2 regions of the Geobacillus sp. YHL genome follow, and region 1 is predicted to be linked to the other one. Evidence: a T-box and tRNA genes for the amino acid it is inferred to sense, from the RefSeq annotation. Region 1 holds a T-box; the other holds one or more tRNA genes.
What was found. A T-box is a leader RNA that pairs with one kind of tRNA and senses whether it is charged. The one in region 1 lies ahead of thrS (threonine--tRNA ligase), so its partner is inferred to be a tRNA-Thr.

Region 1 (7,657 bases):
AGCCGTCGCTGGCTGATTTGCAGTTGATCGAAGACATTATGTTCCAGCAGCAGCTGCTCCCCGGAGTTGTCAACGTGCTCATTTATTATGTCATGCTCCGGACGAATATGAAGCTGTCGAAAAAATACGTAGAAAAAATCGCCAGCCATTGGGCGCGCAAAAAGGTGAAAACCGTGAAGGAAGCAATGGAGCTGGCGAAAGAAGAGGCGAAAACATACCAAAACTGGGCGAACGAAAAGGAAAAAGGGACGCGGACGGTGCGCAAAGTCGTGCGCACGGAAATCGTCCCGGACTGGCTGAACATGGATTACAGCCAGCCGGATGATGATGATTTTGACGTCGAACAGGCGCGCAAAGAGCTTGAGGAACGGCTGAAAAAATACCGTGATGAATCATAGAGGGAAAAGCCATGGAACGAGTAAACCACCTGTTGCAGCGGTTGCTTGGCAATCAACGGTTTAAACAACGCTACGAACAAATGAAACGCTACATTTTGGAGCATCCGGACGTGCAGCCGTTTTTGCGGGCGCACGAACGGCAATTGTCGGCCGATGCGGTTGACCGCAGCTTGATGAAGCTGTATGAGTTCATCGAGCAGCACGGGAATTGCCGCCAATGTCCGGGCCTTGAGCGATGCAACAACATGCTGCCGGGGTACCATCCAAATTTGGTGGTCAACGGTGGAAGGATCGACGTTGAGTACGACCGCTGCCCAAAAAAAGTGCAGCATGACGAGCGAAAACGGCAAGAGTCGCTCATTCAAAGCATGTTCATGCCGCGCGAAATCTTGCGTGCTTCGCTCTCTGACGTCGATCTCAATGACGATGGGCGGATCAAAGCGATCCGATTTGCCGAGCGGTTTGTGGCGGAATACGAGCCAGGGAAAAAAATGAAAGGCTTGTATTTGCACGGATCGTTTGGGGTGGGCAAAACGTATTTGCTCGCCGCGATCGCCAACGAGCTGGCGAAGCGAAACGTTTCGTCGCTGATCGTCTACGTGCCCGAGCTGTTTCGTGAGATGAAACATTCGCTTCAAGACCAGACGATGAACGAAAAGCTTGATTATATCAAAAAAGTGCCGGTGCTGATGCTCGATGACCTTGGGGCGGAGGCGATGTCAAGCTGGGTGCGCGATGATGTATTTGGCCCGATCTTGCAATACCGGATGTTTGAAAACTTGCCGACGTTTTTCACGTCGAACTTTGATATGCAGCAGCTCGCCCATCATTTGACGTATTCGCAGCGCGGCGAAGAAGAGAAGGTGAAGGCGGCGCGCATTATGGAGCGAATCCGCTATTTGGCCTATCCGATTGAAATCACTGGACCGAACCGCCGTGAGCAAAATATATAAAGGCGATTTGAAACGTTGCCGTTTGCACAGGCATGTTGATTAACCCATAAAAACTAGTTGAGCAGGTTCTGTTTCTAGCTTTTCTGCCGTAGTCGGCAAGCGGTTCGTTTGCCGACTGGGGCTGACCCAAAAGGGTAATTTCCCTTAAACAAAACACAACATATTTGTTTTATGCCTGTATACGGTAATAAGAAAGGGTGTCCCGATCCTTTTGGGGCACCCTCTCCTCGAACAATGAACGCCGCTAAGCTTTGTGGTTTTTTAGTCTAAACAGCCCGTTGTCCCCATATATATAAACCAAGCATTCCTTTCGGGCTAAAGGGGGGACAGCGGGTGATCGAAATCCATTTTGACGAGGCAAGCGAGGCGGAAAAATTGGTTGGGCTGCTAGATCACCGGCAACCGGATGACGGTCCGCTGTTTCATGCCGCTTATGACGGGAACAAAACCGTGGCGGTTTACATACAGGGCGAGGAGAAGCGTGTGCTTGAGGAGCATATCATCCCAGCGATGACGGCGTTTATGCAGGAGGTGATGGAAGACCGGCTGCTGCTATCCATCATTGCCAATGTTTTTTATTTCCGCGACGTCGAAGAACAGCAGCAAATTTTGGCCCTCGCTCATTCGTTTTTGGACGGCGAGCGGCGCGATTACCGGAAAAGCGCGGCGTTTGCCGCCTCGCGCACCGTGATGTTGCGCGACGCTTTTGCCTCCTTTTTGCGCGACGGCTTGTCATTTTCGTTTTCTTCGTTCGTTACGTTCCGGTTAAAGCCGTATATGGAGCGCCTCCAACATTATGTCGAGCTGGCGATTGATGAATACAAGCTGGAGCAGGAGTATCAAAATTTTGTGCAAATGCTGCGCGACTGCCTGGCTGGCCGGACGCCGCAATGGCCGCGCCTGTATTTGGTGCACGATCCGCCGCACTTCGTATTTTACGACAGCGAGCGGCGGGAGCTGTCGGCGGCGGAAGTGAGACAGTTGATCGACCGCCATCTCGTCTTCAGCCAGCCGATGTATATTGATGCATCGGTGCTCGCTCCGCTTGTCTCGCTCGCTCCGGCGGAAATTGAGCTGTACACCGATCATCCGGATGACGGCATGGTGCAGACACTGCAAAACGTGTTTCAAGAACGGCTGATCGTCTGCCGCCGCGCCGATTTTTCCCGCTTGTTTGCCGCCAACGCTGGAAATGGGGGAGAAGCTTGATTTTTCCTGCTGTTTTCGCTATAATGTCGTCATGAATATGGATGAATACAAGCGATGACGAGGACATGGGTGCATTTTTACGGTTTCCAGAGAGGGAAGGCAGCGGCTGGAACCTTCCTAACACGAAAAATGCGCTTACCCCCTCAGAGCTGCGGCAGCGAACGCAACGCCCAGTAGTTGCCGCCGGTGGACGACCGTTATTCTTGTTGAGCCATGGCATGGCGAGGCGCTGCCATGGGAAGAAGGGTGGAACCACGATGAAAACTCGTCCCTTTAGGAGGGAGGAGTTTTTTTATTTTTCCATTTTCATCATCATGACAAAGGAGTGATTGCCGATGCCAGACGTCATTCGCATCACGTTCCCAGATGGGGCGGAAAAGGAGTTTCCGAAGGGGACGACGACGGAAGACATCGCTGCCTCGATCAGCCCGGGGCTGAAGAAAAAAGCGATCGCCGGCAAACTGAACGGCCGGTTCGTTGATTTGCGCACGCCGCTTCACGAAGATGGCGAGCTTGTCATCATTACCCAAGACATGCCGGAGGCGCTTGACATTTTGCGCCATAGCACCGCCCACTTAATGGCGCAGGCGATCAAGCGGATGTATGGCAACGTCAAGCTCGGCGTCGGTCCGGTCATTGAAAACGGCTTTTACTATGATATCGACATGGAGCATAAACTGACGCCAGACGACCTCCCGAAAATCGAAGCGGAAATGCGCAAGATTGTCAAAGAAAATTTGGACATCGTCCGCAAAGAAGTGAGCCGCGAAGAAGCCATCCGGCTGTATGAAGAAATCGGCGATGAGTTGAAGCTCGAGTTGATCGCCGATATTCCGGAAGGCGAGCCGATTTCGATTTATGAGCAAGGCGAGTTTTTCGACCTTTGCCGCGGTGTGCACGTGCCGTCGACTGGAAAAATCAAAGAGTTCAAGCTGCTCAGCATCTCGGGGGCCTACTGGCGCGGCGACAGCAACAACAAAATGCTGCAGCGCATCTACGGCACGGCCTTTTTCAAAAAGGAAGACTTGGATCGTTATTTGCGCCTGCTTGAAGAAGCGAAAGAGCGCGACCACCGGAAGCTCGGCAAAGAGCTTGAGCTGTTTACGACATCGCAACAAGTCGGACAAGGCTTGCCGCTATGGCTGCCAAAAGGAGCGACGATCCGCCGCATTATCGAACGGTACATCGTCGACAAAGAAGTGGCGCTCGGATACGATCATGTCTACACACCGGTGCTCGGCAGCGTCGAGCTGTACAAGACATCGGGCCATTGGGACCATTACAAAGAAAACATGTTCCCGCCGATGGAGATGGACAACGAAGAACTTGTGCTTCGTCCGATGAACTGCCCGCACCATATGATGATTTACAAAAGCAAGCTGCACAGCTACCGCGAGCTGCCGATCCGCATCGCCGAGCTCGGCACGATGCACCGCTATGAAATGTCTGGAGCGCTTACCGGCCTGCAGCGCGTCCGCGGCATGACGCTCAACGACGCCCACATTTTCGTGCGCCCGGACCAAATCAAAGACGAGTTCAAGCGCGTCGTCAACTTGATTTTGGAAGTCTATAAGGATTTCGGCATTGAGGAATACTCGTTCCGCTTGTCTTACCGCGATCCGCATGACAAAGAAAAATATTATGATGACGATGAAATGTGGGAAAAAGCGCAACGCATGCTGCGGGAAGCCATGGACGAGCTCGACCTCGATTACTACGAAGCGGAAGGGGAAGCGGCGTTTTACGGGCCGAAGCTCGATGTGCAAGTGCGCACGGCGCTTGGCAAAGACGAGACGCTCTCGACGGTGCAGCTTGACTTCCTGTTGCCCGAGCGCTTTGATTTGACATACATTGGCGAGGATGGGAAGCCGCATCGTCCGGTCGTCATCCATCGCGGCGTCGTCTCGACGATGGAGCGGTTTGTCGCGTTCCTCATCGAGGAGTATAAAGGCGCGTTTCCGACATGGCTCGCCCCGGTTCAAGTCAAAGTGATCCCCGTGTCGCCGGAGGCGCATCTCGATTACGCGTATGACGTGCAACGGACGCTGAAAGAACGCGGCTTCCGCGTCGAAGTCGACGAGCGCGACGAAAAAATCGGCTATAAAATCCGCGAAGCGCAAATGCAAAAAATCCCGTACATGCTCGTTGTCGGCGATAAAGAAGTGTCTGAGCGAGCGGTCAACGTCCGCCGCTATGGAGAAAAAGAAAGCCGGACGATGGGGCTTGACAAGTTTATGGCCTTGCTCGCTGACGATGTGCGGGAAAAACGGACAAGATTAGGGAAAGCGCAATAAACCGTTGACAGGCGACATAAACGTTCAAGCGCTACAAGGAAGCAACGGTGGCGATGGCCCATGTCATGGGCGGTTTTTCAAAGAAATGGCGGCGTGAACAAGATTTTCTCTTGCCAATTGAATGTTGATCCGCTATAATAAAGGACGTTGTGTTTATCAAGATCCGCTCCTTGACATGCCATCGCCAAGGTGGTATAGTGTATAAAGTGGAATGATTGCTTGTTTGTAACAAAAGCAGAAGCACCCCGCTTCTCACCTGACCGACGCCAAGACGGCTGTTGGCAGGTTGTTACGGTTCGTCAATGCGAGTGTAAGGACGTACTGCGCGGGTGCTTTGTGCATCTGCGCTTTTTTTTGGGCTGGAAGTGGGGCTCTGCTGGCAAACAAGCCAGTCGGAAAAAACCTTGGAGGTGGCTCATTATTAGCAAAGATTTTATTATCAACGAACAAATTCGTGCCCGTGAAGTGCGCTTGATCGACCAAAACGGCGAACAGCTTGGCATCAAGTCGAAGCAGGAGGCGCTTGAGATTGCGGCAAGACGCAACTTGGATCTTGTGCTTGTCGCGCCGAACGCCAAACCGCCCGTTTGCCGCATCATGGACTACGGCAAATTCCGCTTCGAGCAGCAGAAGAAAGAGAAAGAAGCGCGCAAAAAACAAAAAGTGATCAACGTCAAAGAGGTGCGCCTCAGCCCGACGATCGAGGAGCATGACTTCAACACGAAGCTGCGCAATGCGCGCAAGTTTTTGGAAAAAGGCGATAAAGTGAAGGCGACGATCCGCTTTAAAGGTCGGGCGATCACCCATAAAGAAATTGGGCAACGCGTCCTTGACCGCTTCTCGGAAGCGTGCGCCGACATTGCCGTTGTCGAAACGGCGCCGAAAATGGACGGGCGCAACATGTTTTTAGTGCTCGCACCGAAAAACGACAACAAGTAAGGAGGAACCTGCGATGCCAAAAATGAAAACTCACCGCGGCTCGGCGAAACGGTTCAAAAAAACGGCCAGCGGCAAATTAAAACGCGGTCATGCCTATACGAGCCACTTGTTTGCCAATAAAACGAAAAAACAAAAGCGTCATCTCCGCAAAGCGACGCTTGTCTCGCCTGGCGATTTCAAACGCATCCGCCAAATGCTTGACAACTTGAAATAACGACCGACTATAGGAGGGAACGATTATGCCACGCGTAAAAGGTGGACCAGTGACGCGCAGACGTCGCAAAAAAGTGTTAAAACTCGCAAAAGGCTATTTCGGCGCGAAACACGCATTATATAGAGTCGCGAACCAACAAGTGATGAAATCGCTCATGTATGCGTATCGCGACCGCCGTCAACGGAAGCGCGACTTCCGCAAACTGTGGATTGTCCGCATCAACGCGGCGGCTCGCCAAAATGGCTTGTCCTACAGCCGTTTGATGCACGGCTTGAAGCTGGCCGGCGTGGAAGTGAACCGGAAAATGCTCGCCGACTTGGCGGTGAACGATCAAGCCGCGTTCGCCCAACTCGCCGACTTGGCGAAAGCGAATTTGAATAAATAACAACGATGGCCATCCTTGATCAGGGTGGCCATTTTCTTATCAAGGAAAGGGATCGATATGGTACAATACGGGATAGCGATCAACCTTCTCGCTTTTTTCGTGATGGGGGTCGACAAATACAAGGCGAAGCGCCGCCGCTTTCGCACCGCCGAGCGGACGCTTTGGCTGCTGGCGTGGTTGGGTGGAGCTCTGGGGGCAATGGCGGGCATGTACACGTTTCGTCATAAAACGCGCCATCGGACGTTTCGCTATGGTTTGCCGCTGTTGGCAGCGGTGGAGCTGTTTCTCTATTGGCGATGGATGAGGTAGAAAGGGGAGGAGAGAGTCAACTACTCCCACTTAGCTAACGCTTGAAGTGGGGGCTTGCAACTCCCCAGAAGTGCAAACGGACTTCGTCCTCCTTCCTTGACTTGGGGTTGCATCAGGGGGCAGGTTGACGACTACCCAACGACGCAGGTCATGCCTGCATCGTTACCGATTCTCTCGGTGTGTCTGTTGGCAGTACTTGGCTTCCACACACAACAGACGGACCTACGCTCGATGTTTTACGGTTACAACGTTTCCTGTAACCAACTCCATACATCGAGTAGCAGTTATTGGAGTGCCTTTATTGAACGGTTTTCTCCACGCCTTTATTATATCATACACAAAAGAAAGGGGGAACGCGCATTCCTCTCCCACTTACTCCCTTTGGTCGTTGAAGTGGGAGTCTCCTGCGCGAAATAGGATGAATTGGCCTTTGCTTTACGATATGCAGCGCATGTTGGATCGGCGCATTGAAACGGAGCATGGCTTGATGGAGGAAGATTTGTTTGCCCGCAAGCAGCTCGCCTTTCTTGTGGAGCTGGGTGAACTCGCGAATGAGACGCGTTGCTTTAAATTTTGGAGCATCAAACCGCCCGCGCCAGCCGAGCGAGTGCTTGAGGAATATGTTGACGGCTTGCATTTTTTATTGTCGCTCGGGCTGGAGTGCGGCTTGTTTTATGAAGAAAACGAAGCTCCGTCGGCGGGACGGCCGCTTGTCGAGCAGTTTCTTGCCGTGTTTCGCGCCGCCGAGCGGTTCGGGGAGACGAGAGCGCGAGGGGAATATGATGCGCTGTTTGCGGAGTATTGGCGGCTTGGCGTGGCGCTCGGTTTTTCTTCCGACGACATCGAGGCGGCGTATCGGCGGAAAAATGAAGTGAACCACAAGCGGCAAAACGAGCGCTATTGATCTTTTTTTCGGGTGGCGAATGATTCATTTTGCCAATCGTCAGCCTTTTCAA
Region 2 (7,657 bases), on a different contig from region 1:
AATAAAAGATACAAAAAACTTGACAAACTTTTGGATTCCTTTATAATAAAAATCGTCGCCATTGCCTAGTGGTGATAGCGGAGGGGAAACACCCGTTCCCATCCCGAACACGGAAGTTAAGCCCTCCAGCGCCGATGGTAGTTGGGGCCAGCGCCCCTGCAAGAGTAGGTCGCTGCTAGGCGATGTCGTGGAGTATTAGCTCAGCGGGAGAGCACCACGTTGACAGCGTGGGGGTCACTGGTTCGATCCCAGTATACTCCACCATCATGGGGCGTTAGTTCAGGGGGAGAACGCTTCGCTGGCAGCGAAGAGGTCAGGGGTTCAAATCCCCTACGCTCCATTTCCATGCGGTCGTGGCGGAATGGCAGACGCGCTAGGTTGAGGGCCTAGTGGGGGCGACCCCGTGGAGGTTCAAGTCCTCTCGACCGCATCGCTCCAAACAGCTACGGAGGAGTACCCAAGTCTGGCTGAAGGGGTCGGTTTCGAAAACCGATAGGGGTGTCACAGCCCGCGGGGGTTCGAATCCCTCCTCCTCCGCCATAAATATTGACTTAGCTCAATTGGTAGAGACGAGCACCTGCTTCGTCGAGTCGGCTTCGAGTTGCCTCGACGCATCCTGCTTCCTCGAAACAGCTTGTAGAGGAAGAGGCACAGAGCACAACAATGAGCCACCTTCTTGCATTTATTTTATGCCGACTTAGCTCAATTGGTAGAGACGAGCATCTGCATCGTCGAATTTGCTTCGAGTTGTCCCGACGCATCCAGCGTCTTCGAATTGGCTGGGAGAGGAAGGGACACAACAGAAGCCAAGGAGTCACGGTCTACTTCTATCATGCCGACTTAGCTCAATTGGTAGAGCAACTGAATCGTAATCAGTAGGTTGCGGGTTCGAGTCCTGCAGTCGGCATTTTTTATTTATGGAGGGGTAGCGAAGTGGCTAAACGCGGCGGACTGTAAATCCGCTCCCTTTGGGTTCGGCGGTTCGAATCCGTCCCCCTCCATTCATAAACGGGCCTATAGCTCAGCTGGTCAGAGCGCACGCCTGATAAGCGTGAGGTCGGTGGTTCAAGTCCACTTAGGCCCATTTTTTATGACAGATGGCAAGAGCAATTCTTGCCATCTTTTTTTATGCCATCGCTAACGGAGCGATGGGCCCGTTTATGCGGGCGGGAATCGGGCAAAATAAGCGGCGGGGAACGGCATGTTTTTGCGGAAGGAGGGAAGAGGATGGCTGAAGCTACCTTTTATATCGATGGGGCGACGTCGCCGCAACCCATTGCGCGCATTGAACATCTTCTTAGTGGGCTCGACGGCGTGGAGCGCTCGCTCGTCGACACGGAAGATGGGGAAGTGAAGGTTCAATTTGATGAAAAAAAGATTTCGAAGGAACGCATCGTCTTGACGTTGCAGCAGCACGGATTCCGCTTTCAGTAGCAAATTGGCGGCTGTTGTCGACAGTGTAAGGGTGTCCGATTGGGACACCCTTTTTTCTTAGCCACGGCCTGCCGCTGATCATTTCAAACCGGGAAGCCTTTCATTTCCCATTGTAAGCGTCGGCGGGATCGCTCCGTTAATGGACGTACTTTCCGTAATCTGGGACAGCGATGCGGTCAAAATCACAAGCGAGCTTCGTCAGCCCATCACGCAACTCGTCTCCCGCTACTGGGGCGCCGTGTCCCGTGACAGCGACCGATGGGAAGAGGGCGGCCAATTTGCGCACCGATTCGCGGGCGGCCGTCCAGTCGATCGTATAGTAGCGTGGCGGGCCGGTAATTTCGGTTTGCTGGGTCAATACTTTGTACAGTGAGTCTTGGCGGACCGTGACAAACGCATCGCCAGCGATCAAGGCCGCATCGCGCGGACGGAACAAGGAGATGTGGCCCGGTGTGTGCCCGGGGGTGTGCAGCCAGCGGAACTCCGGCAAATGCGGGACAGTGCCGTCCTCAGGTAGAGGTTGGACGCGGCTGCCAAGCTGGATCGGTTCGTTTGGGAAAAACGGCGAGATTTTGGCGAGAAGTCCGCCTTCAACGGACGCGTCCGGTTCGGGATAACGCGCTTTGCCGGTTAAATACGGCAGTTCGTCTTTGTGGGCGTACACCGGCACATTCCATTCCCGGACGAGTTCAATTAAGGCTCCGACGTGGTCAAAGTGGCCATGGGTTAAAATAATGGCTTGCGGGCGGCTGCCGCTGCCAAAGCGGTCTTCAACAGCGGAAATAATATCGTCCGCTGACCCCGGCATTCCCGCATCGATCAAGACGAATGCGCCGTCGCCAGGGCGGCCGACGAGGCAAATGTTGACGATTTGGATCGTATGGCAGTACAAATCGGGCAGCACGCTGACGCCGACGCCGCTTGCTGCGGATGTCGCGGGAATAACATGATAGTCTTCTCCGTAATGCAACGGTTCATCAGCCATTAAAATCCCCTCCTTTGCATCGTTGTCCAACGATAGCATGCCGCATCGACCTGTCTCCTATACAAAAGAGCTGCCGTCTAGCTCGACATGGATCGCCAAAGAATGGTACAATAAGGAAAACACAATGGCACAAGGAGGCTACAAACGAATGAGCATTTTGAAAAAAGGATTGGCATTCGGGCTGGGATTGGCGATTGCAAGCAAAGAACAAGTGGAAAAGATCATTGACGAGCTTGTCAAAAAAGGCGAATTGTCGCTTGACGAATCGAAGGAAGTGATCGATCAATGGAAGCAGCAGACCGAAGCGCGGAAAACGGAAGTGCAGCGGCTTGTACGCGAGCAAATCAAGCAGGTGATCGACAAGCTTGAATTGGCAACAAAAGAAGACGTGCGGCAACTCGAGGAGCGAATCCGCCGTCTGGAGGAAAAAGAACAAAGCGGGCAGTAAACCGATGCGGCCTGTCCGCTCGCTTTTTGCCGCCTTAGGAGAGATGTCCCGATGATCGGAAAACGGATGCGCCATATCGGAAGGTATCACGAAATCGCCGTCTCCTTGCTTCGGCACGGATTCGGGATGATCGTCGATGAGCTCGGCTTTTCGTCTTTTCTTTCTTTGCCGCCGCGATGGAGAGCGGAGCAAGGGAAAAAGGAAGGAAAAACGGTTGGGGAGCGGCTCCGCCTTGTGCTCGAGGAGCTCGGCCCGACGTTCGTGAAGCTCGGGCAAATTGCCAGCACACGGCCGGATTTGATTCCCGCTCCGATCATCAGCGAGCTCGAAAAACTGCAAGACCAAGTTCCGCCGTTTCCGTTTGCCGACGTTCGCCGGAGGGTGGAAACAGAACTTGGGGGCTCGCTTGAAACCTTGTTTCGTTCATTTGACGAAACGCCGCTCGCTGCCGCTTCGCTCGGACAAGTGCACCGGGCGGTTCTTCCTTCCGGACAAGCCGTGGCGGTGAAAGTGCAGCGTCCGCACATCGCTGCGCGGGTGGAGACGGATCTGGAAATTTTGCAAGATTTGGCCGTGCTGGCGGAACGTCGTCTCGATTGGGCGGCAACCTACCAATTGTCTGAAATTGTCGATGAACTGGCGCGTTCATTACGGCAGGAGCTGGATTATACCGTCGAGGCGCGCCATGCGGAACGGTTTGCACAGCAGTTTGCCGACGATTCGTCGGTGTATGTCCCGAAGGTGTTTTGGGATTATACGACGAAAACCGTGCTCACGATGGAATATGTCGAAGGAATGAAACTTGGGGAGCTCGAGCGGCTGAAAGCGAACGGCCACTCCTTAAAAACGATCGCCGAGCGTTTGGCTGAAGCAACCTTTAAACAAATGTTTGAGCATGGATTTTTTCATGGCGACCCTCATCCTGGCAATGTATTTGTTCTTGACGATGGAACGCTTTCCTTCATTGACTTTGGCTTGATGGGCCGCCTTCGCCCCCATGTCAAACATCATCTTTCTTCACTCATCATCGCCTTAATGCGGCAAAACACGGATGGGGTGTTGGGTGCGATCTACGGCTTAGGGATTGTTCCTGACGGAGTCGATGAAGGAAAATTGCGCGATGATCTTGACGAGCTGCGGGAGAAATACTACGGCGTCCCGCTCGGTGAGATCAGTCTTGGGGAAGCCGTCGAGGATTTGCTTTCGGTGGCATTTCGCCATGGCATTCGCATCCCAAGCGATTTGACGCTGTTAGGAAAAGCGCTGTTGACGGTCGAAGGGGTTGTGGAGACGCTTGACCCGCAGTTTCGCATCATGGACGTTGCCGAACCGTTTGGGAGAAAGCTGATGAAAGAGCGTCTTCGGCCTGATCGCGTGGCAGAAACAGCGTGGAAGCGGATTTTTGATTATGGTGAATGGCTGCTTCGCTTGCCGGAGGGCGTAAAGGAATGGACGAAAATGATGCGGCATGGCAAGCTTCGATTGGAAATCACGGCTCCTGATTTGGAAGCGCTGCTAAAGAAGCTCGACCAGATGACGAACCGGCTGTCGTTTAGCATCGTTCTTCTTTCGCTGAGCATCGTCCTCGTCGGCCTGATGATCGCTTCATCATTGGGGCGTCCGTCGACGCTGCTGTGGAAGATTCCTGCTGTTGAAATCGGATTAGGCGCGTCCGCTTTTCTATTTGGTTGGCTGCTTTACTCGATTTTTCGTTCGGGAAAATTTTAGTGTTTGTTGCACAATGATTTCTTTTTTCGGAAATTCTTGAAAGTTTGATGCAGTCCGATCCATGGAAGGTGTCCCAAAAACACAGCGGGACACCTTTTCTTCATCAATAATTAAATTTGCACGAAGCACGTTTGTTAAGCCATGCTAGGCAGCCTGATGGAGTGGAAAGCCGGTGAGGGCGCCGGAATAAATTCTATGCTTTGGATTATACTAACAGTGCTGTCTGAGACAGCGTTTAGGGAGTGGGAAATGGGTTAGGGAGGATCGATGATGACGTTTTCTCTTCCTGTTGTTTGGACGGTGGAACTCTCAGCGGTCATGTTGAGTATAGCGGGAAGTTTTTGGATCGCCAAACGGCATATACGGAGATATGCGGTTTTGTATGCATTCAGTGCGGTGACAGGCATCGTTCTTTGCCTTGCGTTTGTCTATGCAGGCTTTTACTCCTTCCCTGTTAAGCTCGTTCCTTATACACCGATTCCGCTCGTTGAAATGGCAACCGTCATTCCGTTTTTCGTTTTGTTTGGAGTCAAGTACAGTCCGGAAAGCTGGGCATGGAAGTTGCCGTTTTACTTTGCGATGGTGCAGTTGATTATGTTGTTCGAGTTGGTTGCTCTTGTGTCGCCGCTCTCTCTGATTGATTATAAGAAGTGGGATGTATGGGATTCATACACCGCCTGGTGGCTGTATTTGCTTTTCTTTGAGTGGATGGGCGGAAAAATCGTCCCCCAAAAGGCGCGCTCTCCGCTTGCGGCTTCCTCGTTCCGCTACGGCCGGTGGGGATGGATGATCGTCCATGCGATTGCCATGACGACCGTTTTTTTAGCTGGAGTGTACGCCGGGTGGAACATAAAATAACTGGCAGCAGGTCATCCATGTTCGGACAGCCAGCAAACAGAATGTCTGGATGCGGACGAGAAAGCGGATCGATGCGTAGGCGATGAATATGATGTTCAAGTTTGCGTCTGTTGTGGCCGGCCTAGGATGCGTGGGCGCTGTGCAAAAAAGATCGATGATTTTTTCCTTTTTCTATTGGCTGGGCAGGATTTTGATCTGGCTGGAGCGAAACTAGTACAGCAAAAAGGAGAATAAAGGAAGGAGAGAACCCGGATGTCCATTGTCAACCCGAGCCGGGAGGAAATCGGCGAGATTTTGCGCAAGGCGAAACGGATTGCCGTCGTTGGGTTGTCCAACAATCCGGAGCGCGAGTCGTATATGGTGGCGAAAGCGATGAAAGACGCTGGATACGAAATCATTCCGGTTAACCCGATGATCGAGGAATGGGAAGGCATTCCAGCGGTCGACAAACTGACGGATATCGAAGGGCATGTCGATATCGTCGATGTGTTTCGCCGTTCCGAACATTTGCCGGAGCTCGCCCGCGAGTTTGTGCAAATCGACGCGGACGTATTTTGGGCGCAGCTTGGCGTCGTCAATGAAGAAGCATACGCGTTTTTAAAAGAAAAAGGCTATACGGTGATTATGGATCGCTGCATTAAAGTAGAACATGCGCTTACAAAACGCCCGTAACAGGCGAAGCGCGTCATTGACGAAACGGCCATCTTCTCTAAGATGGTCCTTTCGTTTTTCAGGCGCTGTTGTCCGATTTTGTCAAGCGGTGTCAAAAGACAATGGACAGCTGGTCATTTTATGATACAATAAAACAGAAACAGATGTTCTTGTTTTGGCAGAAAGGGGTGGCCTTGTGGCAAAGCGAGCGGCATACGAATATAACGAAGATGCCATTCAAGTGTTAGAAGGACTTGAGGCGGTGAGGAAGCGGCCGGGGATGTACATTGGCAGCACCGACAGCCGCGGTTTGCATCATCTTGTTTATGAAATCGTCGACAACTCGGTCGATGAAGCGTTGGCCGGATATGGAAATTACATTTTGGTGCAAATACATAAAGACAACAGCATCACCGTCCTTGATGAAGGGCGCGGCATGCCGGTCGGGATGCATAAGCTTGGCAAGCCGACGCCGGAAGTCATTTTGACCGTGCTTCATGCCGGCGGCAAATTCGGCCAAGGCGGCTATAAAACGAGCGGCGGCCTGCACGGAGTCGGGGCGTCGGTTGTCAACGCCTTATCAGAATGGCTGGTCGTCACGATTCATCGCGACGGCTTCATTTACCGGCAGCGGTTTGAGCATGGAGGCAAACCGGTGACGACGCTAGAGAAAATCGGCACAACGAACAAAACCGGAACCATCATTCAATTTAAGCCGGACCCAACGATTTTCAGCACGACGGTCTTCGATTATGAAACATTGAGTGAACGGCTGCGCGAATCAGCGTTTTTGCTGAAAGGGTTGAAAATCGAACTCGTTGACGAACGGACCGGCATGCGCGAGGTGTTCCACTACGAAAACGGAATTGAAGCGTTTGTCGCCTATTTGAATGAGGAGAAAGATGTGCTCCACCCGGTTGTGTATTTTGCTGGCGAGCAAAACGGCATTGAAGTCGAGTTTGCGTTCCAGTTTCATGACGGTTATTCGGAAAACGTGCTGTCGTTTGTCAACAACGTGCGCACAAAAGACGGCGGCACGCATGAGGCGGGTGCAAAAACGGCGATGACGCGCGTTTTTAACGAATACGCCCGCCGCGTTGGTCTGCTGAAGGAAAAGGACAAAAACCTCGAAGGGTCCGATATTCGCGAAGGGTTGTCCGCGGTCGTTTCGGTGCGCATCCCAGAGCACTTGCTGCAGTTTGAAGGGCAGACGAAAGGAAAGCTCGGAACGAGCGAAGCGCGTTCGGCCGTCGATGCGGTGGTGTCCGAGCAGCTCATGTACTTTCTGCAAGAAAACCCGGACGTAAGCGCGATGCTCATTAAGAAAGCGATCCGGGCCTATCAGGCGCGTGAAGCGGCCCGCAAAGCGCGCGAAGAGGCGAGAAGCGGCAAAAAGCGGAAAGGGAAAGAGGCGCTCTTAAGCGGCAAGCTGACGCCGGCGCAAGGGCGCAATCCGCAAAAAAATGAGCTCTATCTCGTTGAAGGCGATTCGGCGGGCGGTTCGGCGAAACAAGGGCGCGACCGTCGATTCCAGGCGGTGCTTCCGCTGCGCG

Region 2: it has a tRNA-Thr gene. The T-box ahead of thrS (threonine--tRNA ligase) is inferred to sense a tRNA for this amino acid. The anticodon was not compared.

What each region holds. Positions count from the first base shown of each region.
Region 1 is NZ_JAEIGB010000001.1:179,718-187,374, forward strand. Features, by position in the region: gene JCR24_RS00830 (replication initiation and membrane attachment family protein) at 1-398, shown strand, start outside; gene dnaI (primosomal protein DnaI) at 410-1,351, shown strand; gene ytxC (putative sporulation protein YtxC) at 1,685-2,560, shown strand; T-box leader at 2,606-2,836, shown strand; gene thrS (threonine--tRNA ligase) at 2,896-4,854, shown strand; ribosomal protein L20 leader region at 5,081-5,214, shown strand; gene infC (translation initiation factor IF-3) at 5,209-5,793, shown strand; gene rpmI (50S ribosomal protein L35) at 5,807-6,007, shown strand; gene rplT (50S ribosomal protein L20) at 6,033-6,392, shown strand; gene JCR24_RS00865 (DUF1294 domain-containing protein) at 6,450-6,701, shown strand; gene JCR24_RS00870 (dUTP diphosphatase) at 7,120-7,605, shown strand.
Region 2 is NZ_JAEIGB010000002.1:157,517-165,173, reverse strand. Features, by position in the region: rRNA gene rrf (5S ribosomal RNA) at 65-181, shown strand; tRNA gene JCR24_RS03335 (tRNA-Val) at 190-264, shown strand; tRNA gene JCR24_RS03330 (tRNA-Ala) at 269-340, shown strand; tRNA gene JCR24_RS03325 (tRNA-Leu) at 348-430, shown strand; tRNA gene JCR24_RS03320 (tRNA-Ser) at 448-540, shown strand; tRNA gene JCR24_RS03315 (tRNA-Thr) at 835-907, shown strand; tRNA gene JCR24_RS03310 (tRNA-Tyr) at 920-1,001, shown strand; tRNA gene JCR24_RS03305 (tRNA-Ile) at 1,011-1,084, shown strand; gene JCR24_RS03300 (heavy-metal-associated domain-containing protein) at 1,228-1,434, shown strand; gene JCR24_RS03295 (MBL fold metallo-hydrolase) at 1,571-2,419, opposite strand; gene JCR24_RS03290 (phasin family protein) at 2,568-2,867, shown strand; gene JCR24_RS03285 (ABC1 kinase family protein) at 2,919-4,595, shown strand; gene JCR24_RS03280 (CBO0543 family protein) at 4,866-5,453, shown strand; gene JCR24_RS03275 (CoA-binding protein) at 5,706-6,125, shown strand; gene parE (DNA topoisomerase IV subunit B) at 6,301-7,657, shown strand, end outside.